DNA from 4 places in the Streptomyces sp. NPDC030991 genome. Region 2 is predicted to be linked to each of the others. Evidence: riboswitches for the same ligand, from Rfam matches in the RefSeq annotation. Region 2 holds a riboswitch; each other region holds the start of a gene.
The links. Region 2 has a riboswitch for cyclic di-AMP ahead of ACZ45E_RS27420 (C40 family peptidase). Riboswitches for the same ligand answer to the same signal wherever they lie in the genome.
Positions count from the first base shown of each region.

Region 1: it holds a riboswitch for cyclic di-AMP, as region 2 does, so the genes downstream of both, ACZ45E_RS11195 (M23 family metallopeptidase) here and ACZ45E_RS27420 (C40 family peptidase) in region 2, are expected to answer to the same signal.
Region 3: it holds a riboswitch for cyclic di-AMP, as region 2 does, so the genes downstream of both, ACZ45E_RS19030 (transglycosylase family protein) here and ACZ45E_RS27420 (C40 family peptidase) in region 2, are expected to answer to the same signal.
Region 4: it holds a riboswitch for cyclic di-AMP, as region 2 does, so the genes downstream of both, ACZ45E_RS31215 (C40 family peptidase) here and ACZ45E_RS27420 (C40 family peptidase) in region 2, are expected to answer to the same signal.

Region 1 is NZ_JBVIFR010000004.1:540,106-544,297, reverse strand. Features, by position in the region: gene ACZ45E_RS11205 (PrsW family intramembrane metalloprotease) at 1-348, shown strand, start outside; gene ACZ45E_RS11200 (aldo/keto reductase) at 357-1,313, opposite strand; gene ACZ45E_RS11195 (M23 family metallopeptidase) at 1,367-2,413, opposite strand; cyclic di-AMP (ydaO/yuaA leader) riboswitch at 2,424-2,582, opposite strand; gene ACZ45E_RS11190 (PP2C family protein-serine/threonine phosphatase) at 2,827-3,930, opposite strand; tRNA gene ACZ45E_RS11185 (tRNA-Met) at 4,085-4,158, opposite strand.
Region 2 is NZ_JBVIFR010000016.1:58,405-62,596, forward strand. Features, by position in the region: gene ACZ45E_RS27410 (ATP-dependent Clp protease proteolytic subunit) at 80-715, shown strand; gene ACZ45E_RS27415 (hypothetical protein) at 723-1,031, shown strand; cyclic di-AMP (ydaO/yuaA leader) riboswitch at 1,428-1,559, shown strand; gene ACZ45E_RS27420 (C40 family peptidase) at 1,563-2,036, shown strand; gene ACZ45E_RS27425 (ATP-binding protein) at 2,176-2,634, opposite strand; gene ACZ45E_RS27430 (helix-turn-helix domain-containing protein) at 2,919-3,770, shown strand; gene ACZ45E_RS27435 (DUF397 domain-containing protein) at 3,830-4,063, shown strand; gene ACZ45E_RS27440 (8-amino-7-oxononanoate synthase) at 4,047-4,192, opposite strand, start outside.
Region 3 is NZ_JBVIFR010000009.1:111,839-116,030, reverse strand. Features, by position in the region: gene ACZ45E_RS19040 (cytochrome P450 family protein) at 1-760, opposite strand, end outside; gene ACZ45E_RS19035 (transglycosylase family protein) at 1,088-2,176, shown strand; cyclic di-AMP (ydaO/yuaA leader) riboswitch at 2,358-2,505, shown strand; gene ACZ45E_RS19030 (transglycosylase family protein) at 2,510-3,232, shown strand; gene eno (phosphopyruvate hydratase) at 3,486-4,192, shown strand, end outside.
Region 4 is NZ_JBVIFR010000021.1:48,635-52,826, forward strand. Features, by position in the region: gene ACZ45E_RS31210 (hypothetical protein) at 300-653, shown strand; gene ACZ45E_RS31215 (C40 family peptidase) at 695-1,897, opposite strand; cyclic di-AMP (ydaO/yuaA leader) riboswitch at 1,906-2,074, opposite strand; gene pcrA (DNA helicase PcrA) at 2,436-4,192, shown strand, end outside.

The sequences.
Region 1 (4,192 bases), on a different contig from region 2:
CTCGCGCCGCCCGAACCGTTCGCCCTCGGCTCGCTCAAGGCCCGCCGCCTGGCCCGGGAGTACGCCGCGCACTACGGCGGCAAGGAGGCGGACACGGCGGTCGCCGAGTACGAGTCGTACGCGACCTCGCTCGCGCTGCTGCGGCACCGCGGCCGCAGGGGCCGGGCCGGCGCCGATTTCGTCGTACGGGAGCGGGAGTTGCTCGACGCGCTGTGGGAGCGCCGCGGCTTCGCGCGCCCCGCGCTGGCGTACGCCTCCCGGATCGCGGCGCCGATGTGGCGGCCACCGGTGTACGCGGGCCCGCCGATGCCGCAGGGACCCGCGTACAACCCGTACCGCTATCCGTAGCCAGGCGCTCAGGCGGAGGCGTCGGTGAGGCGGCCGAGCTCGGCGTCCGTGAGCTTCAGGTCCGCCACCGCGAGCAGCGCCGGCAGCTGTTCGACCGTGCGCGCGGACGCGATCGGCGCCGCCACCGTGGGCTGCGCGGCGAGCCAGGCCAGGGCGACCGTGGCGATCTCGGCGCGGTGCGCCTCGGCGATCTCGTCCAGGGCGGTGAGGACCTTGCGGCCCCGCTCGGTCTCCAGGTGCTTGGCGGCGCCCCCGGCCCGCGCGCTGTCGACCGTGACGCCCGGCCGGTACTTGCCGGTCAGGAAGCCGGAGGCCAGCGCGTAGTAGGGGACGGCGGCGAGGCCCGCACGGGAGGCGATGTCCTGCCGGGGCCCCTCGTACGTGTCGCGCGAGACGAGGTTGTAGTGCGGCTGGAGGGCGACGTACCGGGCGAGGCCCTCGCGGTCGGAGAAGTCGAGGGACTCCTGGAGGCGCTCGGGCGAGATGTTCGACGCGGCGATGGAGCGCACCTTGCCCGCCTTCACCAGTTCGTCGAGGGCGCCGATGATCTCCTCGACCGGGATCGTCTCGTCGTCGTCGAAGTGCGTGTAGTACAGGTCGATGTGGTCGGTGCCCAGGCGCTGGAGGGAGGCGTCGGCGGCGGCCTTGATGTTGGGGCCGCGCAGGCCGGGGAAGTCGGGGTGGCGGGCGACCTTGGTGGCGATGACGACGTCGTCGCGGTTGCCGCGGGCCTTGACCCACTTGCCGATGATCGTCTCCGACTCCCCGCCCTTGTTCCCCTCGATCCAGGCCGAGTACGAGTCGGCCGTGTCGATGAAGTTGCCGCCGCCGGCGGTGTAGGCGTCGAGCACCGCGAAGGAGGCGGCCTCGTCGGCCGTCCACCCGAACACGTTGCCCCCGAGGGAGAGCGGGAAGACCTCCAGGTCGGAGGAGCCGAGCTTGCGCAGAGCGGGAGAAGAAGTCATGCCCTGCTTCAACGCCCCCACGGAACCGGGTATTCCGCGGGGGCGTACCGGGGTCAGGGGGTGAGGCCGTTGCCGCGCAGCCACGCGGCCGGGTCGACTCCTGTGGCGTCGCCTCCGGGGTGGACCTCCAGGTGGAGGTGGGCCCCGGTGACATTGCCGGTGGCGCCCACGCGGCCGATGACGTCGCCGGTGCTGACCTTCTGGCCGACGCTGACGTTCATCGAGGACTGGTGGCAGAACCACAGCTCGGTGCCGTCGTCGAGGGTGAGGATCGTGCGGTAGCCGTACGCGCCCGCCCAGCCGGCCTCGGTGACGGTGCCGCCGTGGATCGCGTAGATCGGCGTACCGGTGGAGGCCGCGAAGTCGAGGCCCGTGTGGTAGCCGGAGGACCAGAGGGAGCCGGGCTGTCCGAAGGTGCCGGTGAGCGTGTACGAGGCGACGGGGAGCTTGAAGCTCTTGGCCAGCTTGGCGAGGCGCTCGGCCTCGGCCTTCTTCTTGGCCTCCTCCTCCGCCTTCTTCTTCTCGGCGGCGGCCTTGGCCTCGGCCTTCTCCTGCTTCTCCGCGGCGTCGGCGGCGGCCTTCCGCGCGGCGGCCTCCTCGGCGACGGCCTGCGCCTTGGCGTCGGCGGCGTCCTGCTGCGTCTCGGCCTGCTGCATGATGCGGGCGCGCAGCGCCTCGCCCGCACCCGACTCCCCGGTGCCCACCATGGTGAGCGGGGCGGCCGAGGCGGCGTCGGCGGCGGAGCCGGAGCCGGAGCCGTTGGACATGAGCGCGCCCACGCCGGGCAGCGACGCGGCCTCGGGCAGCGAGTCCTTGACGGCGGAGAGGTCGGGCATGGAGATGTGGACGGCGGGCTTGCCGCCCTGCGCGGTGGCGATGCCGCCCGCGCCGACGGCGGCGATCACGCCGACGCCGAGGACCGTGGAGCTGCGGGCGAGTCCGCCGCGCTGGCGGGCCACGCGGTGCCGGCCGCGGACGGGACGGACGGACTCCTCGGTGGGGTTCCACTCCTCCCAGCTCTCCCGCTCGACGCCGAGGCCGCCATCGGCGGAGTCGGCGGAGAACCCGGAGAACTCGGGGGCAGGACGGTTCGACGCCACGGGGGCGCTCTCCTTTCCTTCCTCTCGCCTACCGGGTTAGCTGACGGGTTCGGAGCAGGAAGGTCTCCTACGAGCACGGTCCGGCGCCCGAAAAGCGACGGAACGATGCCTGATTCACCCCAAGTTGGTGGTTCCCCGGCTCCCTTGCGGGATTGAGCGTGTGCGCGCGGAGCCATCTCTTGTGACGGCTGGGACGACCGCGCTGCGTTATCGAACGTTAATAGACAGCCGATAGTAATTCCAAGCTGTTCCCACTGATCGTTCACGTCTCTGGCCTGGACTTAACGGGGCACTACCGGGCGGAATCGGGCGAGTTGACCGCCGATTCCGGCACAGGCCAAACCTGTCATTTTCTGACGGTGTGTCAATTGTTATGCGCAGGGATGCCGTTCGATCACCCCTCGTGACGTTGATCAAGAGCGCCGTACGGCGAGCAGCGCCATGTCGTCACTGGCGCCGCCCCCGGTGTGCAGGCGCACCTCTTCGGCCAGCGTCGCGAGGAGCTCCTCGGGCCCGGGGAAGACGCGTCCGGCGAGCCGGGCCGCGGGATCGTAGAAGACGCCCCCCGCGTCCCGCGCCTCGGAGAGCCCGTCGGTGTAGAGCAGCAGCGTCGCCGCGGACGGGAACTCCGTCTCGGTGGCCCGGTCCGGCCAGGAGCCGAGCTCGCCCAGGCCGAGCGGCAGCGCCGCCTCCGCGGGCGTGATCACCTGGACCGTACCGTCGCCGCGCAGCACGACGGGCTCGGGGTGGCCGCGGTTGAGGACGCGCAGGAGGTGGCCGCCGTGCGGGATCTCGGCGAGCACGGCGGTGGTGAACCCCTCGAAGTCGTCGATGCCGCGCCGTCGGCTGCCCTCCCTGGCCAGCGCCCGCTCCAGCCGCTGGGCGACCGCCTCCAGGGTGCCCTCCTGCTCGGCGGCCTCACGGAAGGCGCCGATGACGACGGCCACGGCGGCGACCGCGCCCATGCCCTTGCCGCGTACGTCCCCGACGACGAACCGCACCCCGTGCGGGGTGTCCTGCACGGCGTACAGGTCACCGCCGATGAACGCGTCGGCCTGCGCCGCCTCGTACCGCGCCGCGACGGCGAGTCCCCCGATCCGCCCGGCCGGTTCCGGCAACACCGCGAGCTGGGCCGCCTCCGCGATCTGCCGGGCGGAGGCGAGCTGCTCGTCGCTGCGGCGCTTGATCCGGTTGATGAAGCAGGCCAGGACGCACACCGTGGCGACGGTCGCCATCTCGGTGTAGACGCCGGTGGTGAACGCCCCTTCGTATCTGAGGTGCACGGCGACGATCGCGGCGATCGAGACGGCCCCGGCCGTGACCGTGCCGGCCAGCGAGAAGAACGGGGCGACGACCAGCGGCGCGGCGCTGAACAGGGGGGAGCCGGCGAACTCGGACGGGGTGCAGTACTCGTAGACCGCGCCGCCGGCGATCAGCAGCAGCGGCAGCACGCGGAGGAAGGCACGCGTGCCGACGGCGTCCGCTCCGTGGCTCTGCCGCCCTCCTCGCTGCCCCACCACTTGTCTCCTGCCACGTCCGCGCCCGGATTCCGGCGTCTCACCAAGGGTTCCCGGGGAGGGGGCCGGGGGCGAGCGCTACTGCTCCGTCCGGGTCAGGACCCACCAACAGAACGAGGCCGGAATCTCGAAAGATTCCGGCCTCGGACTTCAGTAGCGGGGACAGGATTTGAACCTGCGACCTCTGGGTTATGAGCCCAGCGAGCTACCGAGCTGCTCCACCCCGCGTCGATGAATGCAACACTACGCCATCAGGGACGAT
Region 2 (4,192 bases):
TGTACGTCCTGTACATTTTTTACAGCGACGGCTTCCGGGCAGCCCGGGGGCCGTGACGAGCACAGGAGGCGCGAGCACCATGACCCGTCCGTCCGGCCGCTATGTCCTGCCCGAGTTCACCGAGCGCACGGCATCGGGGCACCGCACGCTCGATCCGTACGCGAAGCTGCTCGAGGAGCGCATCGTCTTTCTCGGGACCCCGATCGACGACACGTCCGCCAACGATGTGATGGCGCAGTTCATGCACCTCGAATACACGGCGCCCGACCAGGACATCTCGCTGTACATCAACTCGCCCGGCGGCTCGTTCAGTGCGATGACGGCGATCTACGACACGGTGCAGTACGTCAGTTGCGCGGTGGAGACGACCTGTCTGGGGCAGGCCGCGTCCGTCGCCGCGGTGCTGTTGGCCGCCGGAGCACCGGGGAAGCGGATGATGCTGCCCGGCGCGCGCGTGGTGCTCGACCAGCCCGCGCTGCCCGAACCGGCCCGGGGCCAGCCCACCGATCTGGAGATCCAGGCGCGCGAGATCGTGCGGACGCGCGAGCGGTTGGAGGAGTTGCTCGCGCGCCATTCGGGGCGGGAGAAGGAGCAGGTCGGCCGGGACATCGAGCGGGACATGGTGCTGGACGCGCACCAGGCCCTTGCGTACGGCCTGGTGGACGCCGTCGTGCGGAGCCGCAAGAGCGCGCTCGGCGCGCAGGGTGCGAGGTGACCGGCCGGTGTACCCGTCCGAACTGCCGCCGCTGCCCGCGCTGACCCGGGCCGAGTGCGACCTCGTGGACAGCTATCTGGCGGTGGTCGATTCGCTGGCGCGGATCAATCCGGCGCGCGGCGACGACACCTATCGGGGGCTGCGGGCGGCGCAGGCGCTGGTCGGCCGGGCGGTGGCGCTGCGGGACGCGCTGGAGCTGATGCACCGGCGGGGCGAGAGCGAGGTGCACGCGGCAACCCTGACACGCGCGTTGCGCGTCCTTGACGGCGAGAAACGAACACAGAGGGTCGCTCTGCCGCCAGAAACGGTCAGTTGATGCCACAGCTCGGGCGGACTGTCTGCCGTCGCGCCGAAACGGTCCAGATGGTGTACCGCCGAATGGCGTAGACAGTGCTACAGAATCCAGTCGGTCGCAGTTGCGCTCCGACGGTACGCAGAGACCGGAACAAGCCGTTCCGCCGCTGGTACGAGCGTGGTCGGGGGTCGCGGACGGGGTTCGAATGCCGCACTGTCCACCTGAACGGGTCAAGCGTGAGGAGCCTCACTTACCGCCGGTTCGACTCGGCTTCGCCTCCACAAGTGCGTGAAGATCCCTTCCGACGACAAGCCCCCGCCGCCGCGGCGGGGCGGTCCGTGCGGACGCCGAGTCCTGCCGCCGCGCGGATGCCAGGTCGACAGAAGTGCACCGGCAGGAGTGGAGGACCCAGGCACGACGGGCCGCCGGCCCATCTCGACGGAGGTGGCGTCCGAGTGGTCCTTGGGGTGAAGCCGCAGACCGCGGCCGGGCATCTTCGCCTGCCCGAACCCGACAGGTCACCCTTCACAGGCGGCTGACGAAGGGTTGCGCATGACTGCGCTCAATCGTGTTCCCTCGCTGCTGACCCGGGCGGGTACCGCGTCGGCCCTGACGCTGGCCGTCGCCGGTGCCGGAATCATGGTTCCCGGTACCGCGTCCGAGGCGTCGGCCGTGGCGGTCTCGACCAAGGCTCTGAAGGTCGCGGCCTCCAAGAAGGGAGCGCCGTACAAGTGGGGCGCCTCGGGGCCGCACCGGTTCGACTGCTCGGGCCTGACGCTCTACTCGTTCAAGCGGGCGGGCAAGAAGCTGCCGCGCACCGCCGGTCAGCAGTACAACAAGACCCGCCACGTCGCCCCGTCCCATCGCAGGACCGGGGACCTGGTCTTCTTCCACTCGGGCCGGAGCGTCTACCACGTGGGCATCTACGCGGGGAAGGGGCGGATCTGGCACTCCCCGAAGACCGGGGACGTGGTGCGGCTGCAGAAGATCTGGACGCGGAGCGTCTGGTACGGCCGGGTGCGCTGACCCCGCCGCACGGCAGCCTCTGGGACGGGCCGGGCGCCAGGCCCGTCCCCACGCGCGCTCGCGCAGGGCTCCGGTGCCTCCGGGGGCATTCGGCGCGCTCCGGCGTGCCCGGTGGTTCCGGGATCGCGGCCCGGTGCCGTCAGCGGGCGGGCAGGGGGCGGGTGGGGCCGTCGTTCATGCTGATGATCCAGGGCAGGGAGATCCACACGGTCTTCCCGCCCTCCGGCGTGGGTGACACCGAGAGCCTTCCGCCGCACTCCGCGGTGAGGGAGCGGATGATCACCATGCCGCGGCCGTTGTCCTGCTGCACGGCGGCGGGCAGGCGCTTGGGGTAGCGCGGATGACTGTCCGTGACGCCGATCCGCAACTGTTCGTCGCGTTCGAGTTCCAGGTCGACGGTGAAGGTGGGCGACTGGCCCAGGGTGTGCTGCACGGCGTTGGTCGCCAGTTCCGAGACGATCAGGCGCACGATGTCCGCCGCGTCGGAGTCCCGCGGCATGCCCCACTCCGCCAGTACGTTGCTCACGTACCCGCGGGCGGCGGAGACCGAGGCGGGATCGCTCGGCAGCGTGACGGATGCTTCCTGGTGGTCTGCCATGGCGACGTCGTCCCTTTCCCACCGGGACCGCGCCTGCGACTCTGGCGGTTCGCTGGCGTGCGGCCTCCGACTTCTGCTTCGCGACAGAGTGCCACTTGGTTGCCCTCCCGCGGTGCCGATCCCCCAAGATATGCATATATCTGTCGCTCGAAGCGGTGAACTCTGCGACGGTAGACCGTATTTGGGCGAGCGCTCGCCGGTTCCTCTACCGTCTGCTCAGCGGCCATGTGGCACGGGTCGGGGAGAGCCCGGCCGCGAGGCCCGAGGAGCGTTGAGGAGTCGGCATGAAGTACGGTCCCGCTGTCCGCCGTCGCAAACTCGGCGCGGAGCTACGCGCGTTACGGGTGCAGGCCGGGCTGACCAGTGGGGAGGCCGCCAAGCTGGTCGGCTGGCACCAGTCGAAGGTGAGCCGGATCGAGACAGGGCGCAGTGGTGTGAAGGCGTCGGACGTGCTGCGCCTGCTCGACGCGTTCGAGACGGAGAATCCGCGCCAGCGCGAACTCGTGGTCGCGCTTGCGGGTGCCGAGGATGCGGGCGGGCAGCACTGGTGGCACGCCTATCGGGGGCTGCTGCCGCCGTCCTACCGCGATTTCATCAGTCTGGAGTCGCAGGCGTGCCGCATCCGGACGCTGGAGACGAGCGTGGTCCCGGGGCTGTTGCAGACGCCCGAGTACGCGCGGGCGGTGACGCGTTCGGTGCTGACGGGGATGCCCGAGCGGCACATCGAGGCCTTGGTGGAGGTGCGGCTCGCGCGGCAGGACGTGTTGCGGGCGCAACCGCCGCTGCGACTGAGCGCGGTGCTCGACGAAGGGGTGCTGCGGCGCGAAGTGGGCGGATCCGGCATCCTGCGGCGACAGCTTGCACATCTGGCCGAGGCGGCGCAGATGCCACATGTCCGAATTCAGGTGCTCCCTTTTTCGACAGGTGGCCATATCGGCCTCACCGGCCCTTTCGTTGTGTTCTCATTTCCGAACACATCTGATCTGGACGTGGTTGTTCTCGACCATTTGACGAGTAGCCTCTACCTCGAGCGGAAAGAAGACCTCACGGCGTACACGGACGCCTTCGATGCTCTTCTCCTCCGCGCTCTGTCACCCGAGGACTCGTTGGAATTCATCGCACAGATCGCCGGATAGCCGAGCGGACGAGGACGCCGACACCTCGCCCCGGGCCCGGCACTGCGTAAGGGGGCACCATGAATGCACTGCCTCGGCACGTTCCTTCCGTTCCCTCCAGCTCGTCGCTGAGCGGCGCGCGGTGGCGGCGCAGCAGCCGCAGCACCGGCGCCAACAACTGCGTCGAGACAGCCCCCCTGACCTCGGGGCCCGCGACCGGACTGGTGGGCGTCCGCGACTCGAAGAACACCGCGGGGCCCGCCCTGCTGTTCGCGGCCCCGGCCTGGGAGGAGTTCGTCACCTCACTGCGCTGAACGCTCCGCCGGGAGCCGTGCGGCTGATCACCCGCACGGCCTCGCCGAGTTCCGTGTCGGTGAGGTCGGCGCGGGCGGTCAGCCGCAGTCGCGAGATGCCGTCCGGCACGGACGGCGGGCGGAAGCAGC
Region 3 (4,192 bases), on a different contig from region 2:
CGTTGCCGATGAGGTTGATGGTTGTCTCGAAACCGGCGAACAGAAGGACGAAACACATGGCGGCGGCCTCGTTCTCCGTGAGGTGCTCGCCGTGGTCCGATGCGCGGATGAGACCCGAGATCAGGTCGTCGCTGAGATCGTCCCGCTTGCGGTGGATCAGCTCGGCCAGATAGCCGCGCATCTTCTTCACGGAACGGGCCACACCGCCGCGGGGCCCGCCGCCGTGCCGGATCATCATGCCCGCCCAGTCACGGAAGTCGTCCTGGTCCTCGGGGGGAACACCGAGCAGGTCGCAGATCGCGTAGATGGGGAGCGGGAAGGCGAAGTCGTGGATCAGGTCGGCCTCGCCGGTGCCCGCGAACCGGTCGATGAGGTCGTCGGTCAACTCCTGCACGCGTGGCGCGAACTGAGCGATGCGGCGCGGGGTGAACGCCTTGGAGACGAGGCGGCGCAGCCGGGTGTGGTCCGGCGGGTCGATGTTGAGCAGATGCGTCATCAGGTTGGCGCTGCGCTCGCCGGGGATGCCGGTCCTGTTCTTCCCCTGGGCGTCCTCGGCGTGGTGCTCGGGGTTCTTCGACAACCGGCCGTCCGCGAGCGCCTGGCGCGCGTCGGCGTACCGGGTCACGAGCCACGCCTCGACTCCGCTGGGGAGCTTCGTCCGGTGGACGGGGGAGTGCTCCCGGAGCCAGGCGTAGGCCGGGTACGGGTCGGTCGCGAACTCCCATGTGAAGAGTTCGGGTGCGGTGTTCGGGGCGTTCACCCGACGACCGTAACCGGCGGCGGTACGGGCCGGGCGGTCGGCACCGGCCCGGCGCCGCCGAAGCGGACTCCCGTGCGGACTCCCGTGCGGGCTCCCGTGCTGACCGCCCGTGCGGAGCGCCCGAACGGGCTGCCCGTGCGGACCGTTTGCGCAGGCCGCGAAGTGACACACCGTCAAGACTGTGACTTTCACGTGATCTCCGCTGCATCGACTTGTGACAAGCGTTCGAGTCCCGCTACGTTCACCAGTCATCGCGACACAGGCACAACCGGCACCACTTCCGCCATCCCTGTCGCGTGCTGCATCAGTCTCGCGAAAGGCAACCGCATGCTCTCCGGGAACGGTCGACACCGTCGCCCCCGTCAGGCCCCTGCTCTCGTCGTCGCCGCAGGCGTCACCGGCAGCGCCATCGCGATCCCGCTGCTCGCCGCGACCAGCGCGAGCGCCGCCACCACCGCCACCTGGGACAAGCTCGCCGAGTGCGAGTCCGGTGGCCAGTGGAGTCTGGACGCGGGCAACGGCTACTACGGCGGGCTGCAGTTCTCGCAGGAGATGTGGGAGCAGTACGGGGGCCTCGACTTCGCCCCGAGCGCCGACGAGGCCAGCCGCTCGCAGCAGATAGCCGTCGCCGAGAAGGCTCTCGAGGCGAAGGGGCCCAGCGCCTGGCCGAGCTGCTCGATCGTGGCGGGCCTCACCAAGGGCGCCGGCTCCGCCGATGTCGACCCGGGGGCGAGCGCTTCCCCGCAGCCGTCCGGATCGCCCGATTCATCCGACGGCTCGACCGACTCGACCGGCTCCACCGGCTCCACCGGCTCGACCGACTCCACCGGTTCGGCCGATTCGGGAGAGAAGAGTCACGACGGGTCCGCCACGGCCGACCCGTCCGACACGCCGTCAACTGACGTCTCGGGAGAGACCTCCGGTGACGAGGCGGGCGCCAAGGCGAGCGACAAGACGAGCGACGAAGCGGCCGACGCGGCGTCCGGGGAGGCCGTGGAGAGCGGCGCCGCGGACGGCACGGGCGACAGTTCGGACGAGCCGGAGCCGTCCGGCTCTGCCTCCTCCGGCGCTTCTGACTCCTCCGGCTCCTCCGACCCCTCCGGCTCGGCGACGTCGTCCCCCAGCGCCTCCGAGGACTCCACGACGGGCGGCCGTCACCGCGGCGACCGTGCCGGGGACGACACGTCCGACTCCCGTACGAGTGACGGGCGTCACGCCTCCCGCGAGGCGGAGCGCGGCGAGGGGGCCTACACCGTCCGCTCCGGCGACAGTCTGTGGGACATCGCCGACGCCCAGGACGTCCACGGAGGGTGGGATGCGCTCTACGACCTGAACAAGAAGACGGTCGGCGCCGACCCCGACCTCATCCTGCCTGGTCAGAGTCTGGACCTTGGCCTCGAATCGGTCGAAAAGTAGCGGGAGTTCAGTGCTGGTTGAGGCGCGTATGTCCACTTTTGCGAGAGTGAGACATGAGTCTCAAAAACCCTGATCGTCTTTGATATCGGGCGGATCGACTGCTTACGGTCGTCACCGCTCGCCACAGCGGGCCCCGATGGACGTCACGCCGAATCCTGCCAACGTCCGTACGGGAACAGTCGACGCGTCAGCGCCGTAGGCAGGAGCGGGGGACCCAAGGTAAGTGCCGGGAAACCGGCTTGGGGTTAAGCCGCGCACAAGGTTGCGCGGCCGGACACTCACTGGTCCGAACCCGACAGCTCACCTCGTAGGCGTCGGTGAGGGGATTACTCCATGCTGCTTTCCAGCAAGGGCAAGCACCGCCGTCCGTCCAAGGCCGTCCGCGTGGCCACGCTCGCCGGCGTCGCCGGTGCCGCCGTCGCCGTCCCGCTGATGGGTGCCACCTCCGCCTCCGCCGCCTCCACCTCCGAGTGGGACCAGGTCGCGAGCTGCGAGTCCGGTGGCAACTGGTCCATCAACACGGGCAACGGTTACTACGGTGGCCTCCAGTTCTCGTCCTCCACCTGGGCCGCGTACGGCGGCACCGCCTACGCGTCCTCCGCCGACCAGGCGTCCAAGGCGCAGCAGATATCCGTCGCCGAGAAGGTCCTCGCCGCGCAGGGCAAGGGTGCCTGGCCGAGCTGTGGTGTGGGCCTGTCCGGCGCCGACACCAGCAACTCCGCTCCCGCGGACTCCTCGGCCGACACGCAGCAGCAGGCTCAGCCGCAGCAGCAGGAGCGCTCGGACTCCTCCACGACGACCCGCTCCCAGCAGCGCGAGCAGCCGCAGCAGCAGCAGGCTCAGCCGCAGCAGGAGACCAAGAAGGACACCGTCACCACCCCGACCGGCAAGAAGGTCGAGAAGGGCGACGGCGAGTACAAGGTCAAGTCCGGCGACACCCTCAGCAAGATCGCCGACGCGCACGGCACCAACTGGCAGAAGGTGTTCAAGCTCAACAAGGACATCGTCGCCGACGCGGACCTCATCTACCCGGGTCAGCAGCTGCACCTGAAGTAGGACGAGCCGCACAGGCACGGACCGGCGTCGGCGGACGCCGGGTTCGGGCCGCTCGCTCCAGCGACCTCCGTCCCGGCATCCGGGACGGAGGTCGCTGTCTTTGTTCCATTAAGAAACATTTCGCTATGGGCGTTGTCCACGAGGCGGTCGGTCGGCTGGCCGATGCCTCGGAGCCGGTTACGCTCATGGGTGCGGGACCAGTTATCCAAGCAGCCGCCCGCACCATTGCGTCACATCCCAGAAGGAGATGCTCGTGCCGTCCATCGACGTCGTCGTAGCCCGGGAAATCCTGGACTCCCGAGGCAACCCCACGGTCGAGGTCGAGGTCGGCCTCGACGACGGCAGCACCGGCCGTGCTGCCGTTCCGTCCGGTGCCTCCACCGGTGCCTTCGAGGCCATCGAACTCCGTGACGGTGACCCCAACCGTTACCACGGCAAGGGTGTCGAGAAGGCCGTCCTCGCCGTCATCGAGCAGATCGGCCCGGAGCTCGTCGGCTACGACGCCACCGAGCAGCGCCTCATCGACCAGGCGATGTTCGACCTGGACGCCACCGACAACAAGGGCTCGCTCGGCGCCAACGCGATCCTGGGCGTCTCCCTCGCCGTCGCGCACGCCGCGTCCGAGGCCAGCGACCTGCCGCTGTTCCGCTACCTCGGTGGCCCGAACGCGCACCTGCTGCCCGTCCCGATGATGAACATCCTGAACGGTGGGTCGCACGCCGACTCCAACGTCGACATCCAGGAGTTCATGATCGCCCCGATCGGCGCGGAGTCCTTCTCCGAGGCGCTGCGCTGGGGCACCGAGGTCTACCACACCCTCAAGAAGGTGCTGAAGACCAAGGGCCTGTCCACCGGCCTCGGCGACGAGGGCGGCTTCGCCCCGAACCTGGAGTCGAACCGCGCGGCTCTCGACCTCATCCTCGAAGCGATCAAGGAGGCCGGTTACATCCCCGGCCAGCA
Region 4 (4,192 bases), on a different contig from region 2:
TACTGCCGTACGCGTGCTGCCACGTACGACCGCCGGTCACGCGTCCGGCGGCGGCCCGCACAGGGGGAGCGGGACGCCGCCGGACCTTTCTCGGCGGTGGTGGCCGACTGCCGCCCTTGGTCCGGACGGCGGTGGGGAGCCGGGCACCTGGCAAGGACGCTAAACCCGGGCGTAACGGGTTGGTGACGGACTGTTCGCAATTAGTTGCTTTGTTATGGACTGTGGCAGAAAGTGACAGTCGGGTGACCGGGGATGCCCGCTGTCACCCGGGTACGGGCACCCCACTAGGCTCCGGAACCATGGACGTACTCATCCATCTCTTCGTGGGCCTGCACATCATCGGCATAGCCTCACTGCTCGGCGGCTTCCTCACCCAGATGTCCGCGATGGGGCAGGGCACCGCCCGCTTCAACAAGGCGATGCTGCACGGCGCCCTGACCATGCTGGTGACCGGCGTCGCCCTGGTCGGCCTCAACCAGGCCGACGGCAGCACCGTGAACAACATCAAGATCGGCATCAAGCTGGCGATCCTGATCGTGATCCTCGGGATCGTCTACGTGAAGCGCGACGAGGAGAAGGCGGAGAAGGGCCTCTTCGCCGCCGTCGGCGGACTCACCATGGCCAACATCTTCATCGCCGTCCTCTGGACCTGACGGGACCTGACTGAACCGGACTGGACCTGAGGAACCGCCCCTCAGGCGGGGCGCACCACGCTGTGGATCGAGCCCGTGCCGTCGTAGTAGATGGACTCCTCGCGGACGTACGCGCCCGGCTTCGGCGCGTGGATCATCATGCCGTCGCCGAGGTAGAGGCCGACGTGGCTGATGTCGTCGTAGAAGAAGACCAGATCACCGGGTTGGATAGCGGAGAGCGGCACGGTCGTGCCGAACTCCACCTGGTCCCACGTGGTGCGCGGCAGCGAGATACCGGCCGCCTTCCACGCCGCCTGGGTGAGCCCCGAGCAGTCGTAGGAGCTCGGGCCCGTGGCACCCCACACGTACGGCTTGCCCTCCTGCGACTTGGCGAACGCGAGCGCCTTCGCGGCCTTGGTGGCATAGCCGGAAGAGGCACCGGACGACGTGTCCGGCGACGTGCCGGACGAACCGGAGCCCGAGCCGGACCCCGAGCCCGAGCCTGAGGCGTCCTCCTGCCGGGCCGCCTGCTCGGCCGCCTTCCGGTCCTCCTCGGCCTTCTGCTTCTTGGCCAGCTCCGCGGCCTTCTTGCGGGCCGTCTCTTCCTTCTTCTTCTCGATCGCCGCGAGCCGCTGCTTCTCCTCGGCGGTCAGCTCGGACAGCAGCGCCCGCGCGTCGGAGAGCTTCGTCTGCACGCTCCGCTTGGACGTCTTCAGCTCGGTCTGCGAAGAGGTGAGCTGCTGGAGGTTCTCCTGCGCCTCGGTACGCTTCTTCGCGGTCGCGCGCTGCTGCTCCTGGTAGTCGTCGACCGCCTTCTTCTGGCCGGCCGTCATCCGGCTCAGCAACCGGTCCTGCGCGAAGTAGTCCTCGGGATCGTCCGCGAGAAGCATCGTCGCGGTGTCGCTCATCCCGCCCGTCCGGTACTGCTCGGCGGCGAACCGGCCCAGTTCCTGACGGGCCGCGTTCATCTTCTCGGTGCGCTGCGCGATGTCGTCGAGAAGCCTGTCGACCTGCTTCTTCTTGCCGTCGGCCTGTTCCTTGGCGGCGTTGTACTTCTGCGTGGCGACCTCGGCCTGCCGGTACAGGGTGTCGACCTTCTTCTGCACCTCTTCGACGCTCGGCCTGGCCGGCTGCGGCGCCGCCTGGGCCGTCTGCGAGAGAAGCGCGACCGACGTGAGAGCGACGGTCGTGAACCCGACCGCGGGAGTGGTGCGAAGGCCGCCCGCGAAGCGGGAGCGGGTGCGCGACTTGCGGTGCGACGCCAAGGGAGGCGACTCCTTCCGTGGTCCGCCTACCGGGTTAGCTGTCGGGTTCGGGCGTACGGAAGGCTGCCCTACGGCCGACTGCCCGCCCGGTGCTTGCCGGGCCTGCCGGGCTGTCGAGCCGATTCACCCCAAGGTCGGTTGGGTCCCCGGGCCCCTGCCTCGCGGCGTACGGGACTCGGTCGGGTCCCCGGTTCCCTGCCTTGCGGCGTACGGGACTCGGCGGGGGCTGCCCGTTCGCCGCGGTGCTCGCGGTCGGGAGGACGGACTGCCCGCGCAGCACGGTAGCCAACTCGTGTTGCTGCTGTGAAGGTTGATGTGCGATATGCCCGATACATTTTCGTGACCTTGGCGACACCGGGCCCCTCCGGTCGCGCAACGCCGCCGCTCGTCACTCGCGGCTCACCCCCTCTCACCTGCCGTGACTGGCGTTGTGACTGGCGCTGTGCCCGGCCGGACGGACGTCGCTGACCTGCACGTATGCGCGGGGTTGTGAAGGTGGCGGCGGGGTGTCAGTGGGGCGGCCTAGACTCGTAAGGCGATGAGCAGCCTCTTTGACGACAGCTTCCTGGCAGACCTCCAGAACCGGACGGAGGAGCCCCCGCCGCCGCCCGACAGCGAGCACGACGGACCGGTTCCGGAGCCGATCCCGGACGACCTGTTCGGCGGGAAGTTCGACGTGCCCCCGGCCAGGGACGCGTACTACCGCGACGGGGCGCCCCGCCCTGTCCTCGACCCGGCCGCACTCCTGGACGGGTTGAACGAGAACCAGCGGGCGGCCGTCGCGCACGCGGGCTCCCCCCTGCTCATCGTCGCGGGCGCAGGCTCCGGCAAGACCCGCGTCCTCACCCACCGCATCGCCTACCTGCTGGCGGAGCGCGGGGTGCACCCCGGCCAGATCCTCGCGATCACGTTCACGAACAAGGCCGCGGGCGAGATGAAGGAGCGCGTCGAGTCCCTGGTGGGCCCGCGGGCGAACGCCATGTGGGTCTCGACCTTCCACAGCGCGTGCGTGCGCATCCTGCGCAGGGAGTCCAAGAGGCTCGGCTTCACGTCGTCGTTCTCGATCTACGACGCCGCCGACAGCAAGCGGCTCATGGCCCTGGTCTGCCGCGACCTGGACCTGGACCCGAAGAAGTTCCCGCCGAAGTCGTTCAGCGCCAAGATCTCGAACCTGAAGAACGAGCTGACCGACGAGGAGGACTTCGCCAAGACCGCTGCCGACGGCTTCGAGAAGTCCGTCGCGCAGGCGTACGCGATGTACCAGTCGCGGCTGCGCGAGGCCAACGCCCTCGACTTCGACGACCTGATCATGACGACGGTCAACCTGCTGCGCGCGTTCCCCGACGTCGCCGAGCACTACCGCCGCCGCTTCCGCCACGTCCTGGTCGACGAGTACCAGGACACCAACCACGCGCAGTACGCGCTGGTGCGCGAGCTCGTCGGCCCGGCCAAGGACACCGAGGGCCACGACGCCGACCCCGCCGAACTGTGCGTCGTCGGCGACGCCGACCAGTCCATCTACGCCTTCCGCGGCGCCACCATCCGCAACATCCTCCAGTTCGAGGAGGACTACGCCGACGCGACGACGATCCTCCTGGAGCAGAACTACCGCTCCACGCAGACGATCCTCAGCGCGGCCAACGCGGTCATCGAGCGCAACGAATCGCGCCGCCCGAAGAACCTGTGGACGAACGCGGGCGCGGGCTCCCAGATCACCGGCTACGTCGCGGACACCGAGCACGACGAGGCCCAGTTCGTCGCCGAGGAGATCGACCGGCTCACCGACGCGGGCGACGCGAAGGCCGGCGACGTCGCCGTCTTCTACCGGACCAACGCGCAGTCCCGTGTCTTCGAAGAGATCTTCATCCGCGTCGGCCTGCCCTACAAGGTCGTCGGCGGCGTCCGCTTCTACGAGCGCAAGGAGGTCAGGGACGTCCTGGCCTACCTCCGGGTCCTGGCGAACCCGGAGGACTCCGTCCCCCTGCGCCGCATCCTGAACGTGCCCAAGCGCGGCATCGGCGACCGCGCCGAAGCCATGATCGACGCCCTCTCCCAGCGCGAGAAGATCTCCTTCCCGCAGGCGCTGCGCCGCGTCGACGAGGCGTACGGCATGGCGGCCCGCTCCACGAACGCGGTGAAGCGGTTCAACACCCTCATGGAGGACCTGCGGACCATCGTCGAGTCGGGCGCCGGACCGGCCACGGTCCTCGAAGCGGTCCTCGAACGCACCGGGTACCTCGCGGAGTTGCAGTCCTCCACCGACCCGCAGGACGAGACCCGCATCGAGAACCTCCA